2 regions of the Bradyrhizobium sp. AZCC 1610 genome follow, and region 2 is predicted to be linked to the other one. Evidence: riboswitches for the same ligand, from Rfam matches in the RefSeq annotation. Region 2 holds a riboswitch; the other holds the start of a gene.
The links. A riboswitch is a leader RNA that binds a small molecule or an ion and turns the genes downstream of it on or off. The one in region 2 is predicted to bind cobalamin.

Region 1: another riboswitch for cobalamin. It lies ahead of V1279_RS00135 (TonB-dependent receptor); the one in region 2 lies ahead of V1279_RS29140 (ribonucleoside-diphosphate reductase subunit alpha).

The regions. Positions count from the first base shown of each region.
Region 1 is NZ_JAZHRR010000001.1:33,585-36,993, reverse strand. Features, by position in the region: gene V1279_RS00145 (ABC transporter ATP-binding protein) at 1-424, opposite strand, end outside; gene V1279_RS00140 (FecCD family ABC transporter permease) at 421-1,464, opposite strand; cobalamin riboswitch at 1,602-1,800, shown strand; gene V1279_RS00135 (TonB-dependent receptor) at 1,913-3,409, shown strand, end outside.
Region 2 is NZ_JAZHRR010000001.1:5,920,058-5,923,466, forward strand. Features, by position in the region: gene V1279_RS29140 (ribonucleoside-diphosphate reductase subunit alpha) at 1-1,296, opposite strand, end outside; cobalamin riboswitch at 1,412-1,626, opposite strand; gene V1279_RS29145 (short-chain fatty acyl-CoA regulator family protein) at 1,771-3,192, opposite strand; gene V1279_RS29150 (acyl-CoA thioesterase) at 3,327-3,409, shown strand, end outside.

The DNA of each region.
Region 1 (3,409 bases), 5.9 Mb from region 2:
CGGTGACGCGGCGATCGCTGAACGCCATCACGTCGACCGCCTGCATCGCCCGCAGCACCGCATCGGCATCTTTCGGCGACAGGCGCGCCGGATCGGTCGCGCCATGCGGATAGCGGCCGAGCGCCACGATATCGCGCGCCGGCAGCGGCCAGTGCACGACATGCCCCTGGGGCAAATAGCCGAAGCGTTTTGCCCTTTCGCGCAGTGGCAGCGACGACAAGGTTTGGCCGCCGATCTCGATCTCGCCCTCGGACGGGATCAATCCCGCCAGTGCCCGTAACAGCGTGGTCTTGCCGGCGCCGTTCGGCCCGACCAGCGCCACCAGATGTCCAGCTTCCAGCGCCAGCGAGACGTCTTTCAGCACGACGCGGCCGGCGAGCCGCACGCCGAGTCCCTTTGCGATCAGAAGCGCCGTTTCGCTCATGCGACCCCTCCGCCGAGCGAGCGGCGCTCGCGCATGATCAGATAGAGGAAGAACGGAACGCCGATGATCGAAGTCAGCACGCCGACCTTGATATCCGATGTCGAGGGAATGATGCGCACCGCAATATCGGCCGCCAGCAACAGCGCCGAGCCTGCGAGCGCGCTCGGCACCAACAGCCGCCCCGGGTCGTGGCCGATCAACGGCCGCATCAGATGGGGTGCAACAAGCCCGATGAATCCGATGGTGCCGGTGACGGCGACCGCGCCGCCGACGCCGAGCGCGACGCCCGAAATCACGAACAGCCGCAGACGTCCGACATCTACACCGAGGCTTTGCGCGGTTTCCTCGCCCAGGCTCAGCGCGCGAAAGGCATGGCGCTGGCTGAACAGCATGGTCGCACCGGCAATGATAAACGGCAGCGCAAGGAAAACGTGCTGAAAGCTGCGATCCTCCAGCGAGCCGAGCAGCCAGAACGCGATCTCCAGCACCACGAACGGGTTGCTGGAGAGGTTCATCACCAGTGCGGTGGCCGCGCCGGCAAAGCTCGAAATCGCAAGCCCCGAGAGAATGAGGATCAAAAGCCCCGCATTGCGGCCGGCGATCGAGAGCAGCACGAACACCGAAACGAACGCCGCACAGATCGCCGCGACCGGCAGCGCGTAGGAGCGCACGTCGGCCAGCCCCAGCGCGATCACCAGCACGGCGCCGAACGCTGCCGATTGCGGCGCGCCGAACAGCGAGGGCGAAGCCAGCGGATTGCGCAGCAGGCCCTGCAGCGACGCGCCTGATAGCCCGAGGATGGCGCCGATCGCCAGCGCCAGCAGCGTCCGCGGCAGGCGGATTTCGCGCACGATAACCTGCGCCACGTCGCTGCCGCCGCCGAACAGCGCTTCCGTCACCGCAAGCGGCGACAGCCGCACCGGCCCGATGCCGAGCGAGATCAGCACCAGCAGCACAACGAGAACGGCAAGCGCCGCCGTCGCGCCGATCCGGCGGCGCGCGGCATCCTCGTTGGTCACGGTTACGGCCTCAACACTCATCGATCGTCCTAAAGCAGTTTTACCCGCGCCCCGGTACAGGAGCGCAGGCAGGCGTGCTCATGCGGCAAAAATAGCGCACTCGCCCAGTGAGGACCGCGAGCGCGCCCAAGGCGGATTGACTCGGACTTTGACAAACTTCTACCATAGTTCCCGACGGTTCCCGTTTTGGGGATCAAAAGGGAATGCGGTGCGGGGAAGCTCCCCTATTCCGCGGCTGCCCCCGCAACTGTAAGCGGCGAATCCTTCGTCATAGGCCACTGGGAATCTCGGTCCTGGGAAGGCGACGAAGGGTAGCGACCCGCGAGCCAGGAGACCTGCCGTCAGCCGTGGTCACACGCGAAGATGTCGGTCGGGGAGTACAGGCATTAGCTTCACCTAAGCTGTGTTAGCACATGGTGAGACTTGGTTCGCTGTGACGTGCCACTGACGTCATACCGAGGTCTGAACCATGTCTTCCACCAGCGCCACGCGGCAGCGCCGCTTCTGGCTTGCCTCCAGTTTCCTGATAACCACCGTATCGCTTGGCATTTCCGGCGCAGAGGCGCAGCAGACGACGGTCGAGCAATTGCCGCCGATCGAGGTCACCTCGCCCACCGATCCGAACCGGACCCGCGCCAAGCCAACCTACGACGAGGGATCGACGTCACGCCGCGTCGTGCCGGCGGCTGCGCCGTCGACCGGCACGCGGCCCGCCGCCGGGCCCGGCTCGAACGTCGCATCGCAAAGCGCCTCGCAAGGCGCGGACGGCAGCGGCGGCCGGCAGTTTTCAGGCATCGTCGGCACGGCGGCGACCGTTATTACCGCCGAAGAGATAGCGCATTCGCCCGCACAAACGTTGCAGGAAATCATCGCGCAAACGCCCGGCGTGCAGCTGACCAGCCTGTATGGCGGCGTCAACGGCGCCAAGACCAGCGTCGACCTCCGCGGATTTGGCGCGTTCGCGACCTCAAATACCCTGGTTCTCATCAACGGCCGAAGGCTCAACGACATCGACATGGCCGGCGTCGATTTTTCGACCATTCCGCGCGATTCGATCGAGCGCATTGAAATCACGCGCGGCAACAGCGGCGCGGTGCTCTACGGCGACAATGCAGTCGGCGGCGTTATCAACATCGTCCTGAAGAACGGCGTCGGCGGGCCGCCTGTCGCCATGCGCGCCGAGGCCGGTGTCGGCTCCTTCAATCAGCGCATGGCGTCGGTTTCGACTGCGCTTAACTCGGGACCGTGGTCGACGTCGTTCTACGGCAACGCCATCAAGTCCGACGGCTATCGCGCCAATAACGCGCTCGACCAGCGCAACGGCGTCGGCAATCTCAACTACACCACGCCCGACCTCAAGGCCTTCCTTACGGTGACTGGCGACGACCAGAAGCTCGGCTTTCCGGGCGGACGCACCGTCGATCCCTCGATCGGGCTAAATCAGCTCGTCACCGATCGCAGGGGTACAAATACGCCGTTCGATTACGGCAACCAGCAGGGCGCCAGCGCGACCGCCGGCTTCACCAAGACCCTGTGGAACGGCGCCGAACTGATCGTCGATGGCGGCGTCAGAGACAAGAAAACGCAAAGCGGATTCTTCGGCGCGATACCGTTTGCATCGCCACTTCCGAGTTTCTCCTCCACCTATAATGACGCGTCATTGCAGACCTGGTCGATCACGCCACGATTGAGCATCAAGAACTCGATCCTCGGGGTGCCCTCACATATCCTGACCGGCATCGATTATTACGATGCGACGTTCCGCCAGGACCGCGGGGCGTTCAAGGGCCTTGCGCCGACCCACATCTACGATCTGTCGCAGCAGACGCTGGCCGGCTACTGGCAGCACACGGTAGGCCTGTTGCCGACGACCGATTTCTCCTATGGCGCCAGGATTCAAAACACCAGCCTGAGCGCCCGGGATCGGTTCGACGCCAACGCGCCCGGTTGCGCCATGTTCTTTAAT
Region 2 (3,409 bases):
CGGCACCACGCCCTGGCTTTCGCCATTGGTGCCCTTGATGTGGGCGCCGAGCCCGCGCACGCGGGTCCAGTCATTGCCGAGCCCGCCGGAATATTTCGCCAGCAGCGCGTTGTCCTTGACCGACTTGAAGATACCGTCAAGATCGTCGGCAACGGTGGTGAGGAAGCAGGACGACAGTTGCGGCCGCAGCGTTCCCGAATTGAACAGCGTCGGTGTCGAAGCCATGAAGTCGAACGACGACAGCAAATCGTAGAACTCGATGGCACGTGCCTCGCGGTCGATCTCGCGCAGCGCAAGACCCATGGCGACGCGCATGAAGAACGCCTGCGGCAATTCGATGCGATTGCCGCGCTCATGCAGGAAATAGCGGTCGTAGAGCGTTTGCATGCCCAAAAACTGGAACGCCAGATCGCGCTCCGGCTTCAGCGCCGCGGCGAGCTTTTTCAGGTCGAACCGCGCCAGATCAGGATCGAGCAGTTCAGCCTTGATGCCGGTCTTGATGTAGGCCGGGAAATATTCGCCGTAGCGCACGGCCATGTCGGCCTGCGAGGCGCTGGTCGGCGTCCCCTCCACAAAAGACAGCACCTCGGTGCGCAGCTTGTCCAGCAGCAGCCGCGCGCTGACATAGGCGTAGTTCGGCTCCTGCTCTACCAGCGTGCGCGCAGCCATCACCGACGCCAACGCCAGTTCGCCCTCGCCGATGCCGTCATAGAGATTGCGCTGCGTTTCGGCGAGCACGGCCGCGGCGGCCACGCCCTCGAGACCGCCGCAGGACTCTTCGATGATCAGCGTCAGACGCGCGATATTGAGCGGGACCTGCACGCCGCTCGCCAGCGTGACGCGCAGCGAAGGCTCGCCCGACGGCTGAGCGGCGTTGGCCGCGTCCTGTCCTGCGCGTTGGCGCGTGCGCTCCTCGCGATACAGCACATAGGCGCGCGCGACCTTGTGGTGCTCGCTCCGCATCAAGGCGAGTTCGACCTGGTCTTGCACGTCCTCGATATGAAAGGTGCGCCCCTCGCTCATCCGGCGCGACAGCGCGCCGACGACTTCGGAAGTCAGTTGCTCGACGATTTCATGGACGCGGCGGGAAGCGGCCGCGCCATGCCCCTCGACCGCGAGAAACGCCTTGGTCATCGCGACCGAAATCTTGCTGGCGTCGAATTTCGAAACCGTGCCGTTGCGGCGGATCACCTGCATCGGCAACGCACCCTCCGGCGAAGTTGACGATTCGGTGCGCAACGCGAGAAAGGGAGCGCCTTTGGCTTCGGGAGAAACGAGTTGAGAAGATTGCGACATCGGCAGACCCCGTAGTGTTGTTGGGGCTGGATGTCTTGAGGCGACGCTGCATAGGATGCCCGGCGCAAGGCAGGGCAAGAATCTGCGAGCGACCGCCGGGACACCCCGCCCGTGGACGTTTTTCGGTGTCGCGGCAGGTCTCCTGGCTCGCAGGTCGCCGTTGCACCCGGTCTTCCCAATGCGTGGCCGCATCAGTGACGTGAATCGGGAGCAACTCACTGCTTACAGTTGCGGGGGCAGCGTCAGATTCTCGCCAAACGCGCGATACACCGACTTCCCTCTTAGCCACCAAATCTTGCGATCCAGCGGACCGTGACGTCTATATATGGTAATATTCGCAACGAAATGTCAATGGGCGCGGGAGATCGATGCCCTCAATTTCCAAAAAAATTTCCGCAGAGGGATGGGAAACACGGAAAGCCGATTCTTTCTCCGCGTGAAAGCCGTTTTCCCCGATATCCCGGCTATGTCGGATCATGACGTGGCATAGGGCGCGAATCGGGATCGCGTCTCGTCGATTCGGAGGGCGCGGCCGACCGGTGGAAACGCGCGCTGCGGACAATCCGGCCGTTCGCAAACCTTGCAGCCCATGCCGATCGGCGTCGCCAGTGACGGATCGATCTTGAGGCCCTGCGAATAGACGATTCGCTCCGCATGGCGAACATCGCATCCCAGGGCGACCGCAAACGTCTTGGCAGGCGCTCCGTAGCCTCCGCTGCCGTGCGACACCGTCCGGGCAACCCAGAGATAGGTTCGCTCATCAGGCATCCGCGCCAACTGCGTCAGGATACGCCCCGGGTTGGCGAAGGCCTCATAAACGTTCCACAGCGGACAGGTCCCGCCGACCCGCGAAAAATGGAAATCGGTCGCCGATTGTCGCTTCGATATGTTTCCGGCGCGATCGACGCGGATAAAGAAGAACGGCACGCCCCGCGCGTTATGGCGCTGCAGGGTGCTCAGCCGGTGACAGATCGTTTCAAAGCCGACGCCGAACCGGTGACTGAGCAACTCGATGTCGTAGCGGCACCGCTCCGCTTCCGTCAGGAAAGCGGCGTAAGGCAAAATCAGCGCACCGGCGAAATAGTTTGCGAGCCCGATGCGGGCGAGGCCGCGCGATTCGTGGCTGGTGAACTTTGCCTTGTCAACGATCGAACGTATCGCCTCGTCCAGTTCCAGAATGGCGATCTGCGTCGCGAGCTGAAACGCCTGCTGGCCCGGATCAAGGCTCGGCGACAACCGCAGCATTCGTGTGCGGCCATCGAACAGGCGCTGCGTTCCCGATCCCAACTCGTCGCTCGCCTCGATCAGGACAGTCACGCCGTGCCGGCTTTCGAGATACGACACCAGGCCCGGCGTCATCCGCCCGATGGGTAACTCCATGCCGCCGGCGATCGCTTCCGCCGCATCGTCGAGCTCAGCAATGTAGTTGTGCTGCAGATAGAAGAAGTCGCGGACTTCCTCGAACGGCGTGGACGGCGGAACCGCGGCTGCAGCCTGACGGTCGTCGCCGAGCCGCGCGGAGATGGCCGCATATTGCTCGGCGGCGTGGCGATATTTGCGGTTGAGGTTGACCAGCGCGCGCCCGACCGCAGGCATGTTCTGCGCAAGCTCGCGAAGTTCAGCGATAGCGATCGTCTCGCCCAATGAAGGGTCCGCCAGCGCTTCGCGGAGGTCCGAGATCAAGCGCGCTTCGTCGCCCTCGGCGAACGACTGCACGTCCAGGCCAAATACCGAATTGAGCGCCAGCAGCACCGGCACGGTCAGCGGCCGCTGATTGTTTTCCAATTGGTTGAGGTAGCTCAGGGAGATCCCGAGTTTGCCGGCAAGTGCTGCCTGCGTCAGGCGCTGCTCCTCACGCAGTCTTTTCAACCGCACGCCCATGAAGGTCTTTTTCATTGCGTCACCTTCGCAAACTTTGCAAATCAATCGGCTTTTCTTCGCAAGACTATGCTTTTTCAGCCATTTCGATGGTGCACGTTTGTAGATATTGCGAAGTCGTGAGGGAATAACAAGTCGTCCAGAGCAGGAAAATGCATTCAGCGGCGTCGCCAAACCTTCCTCCCGACGAAACCCGGTTCGTGGAGATGGTGTTTCCGGAGCAGGCCAATCACTA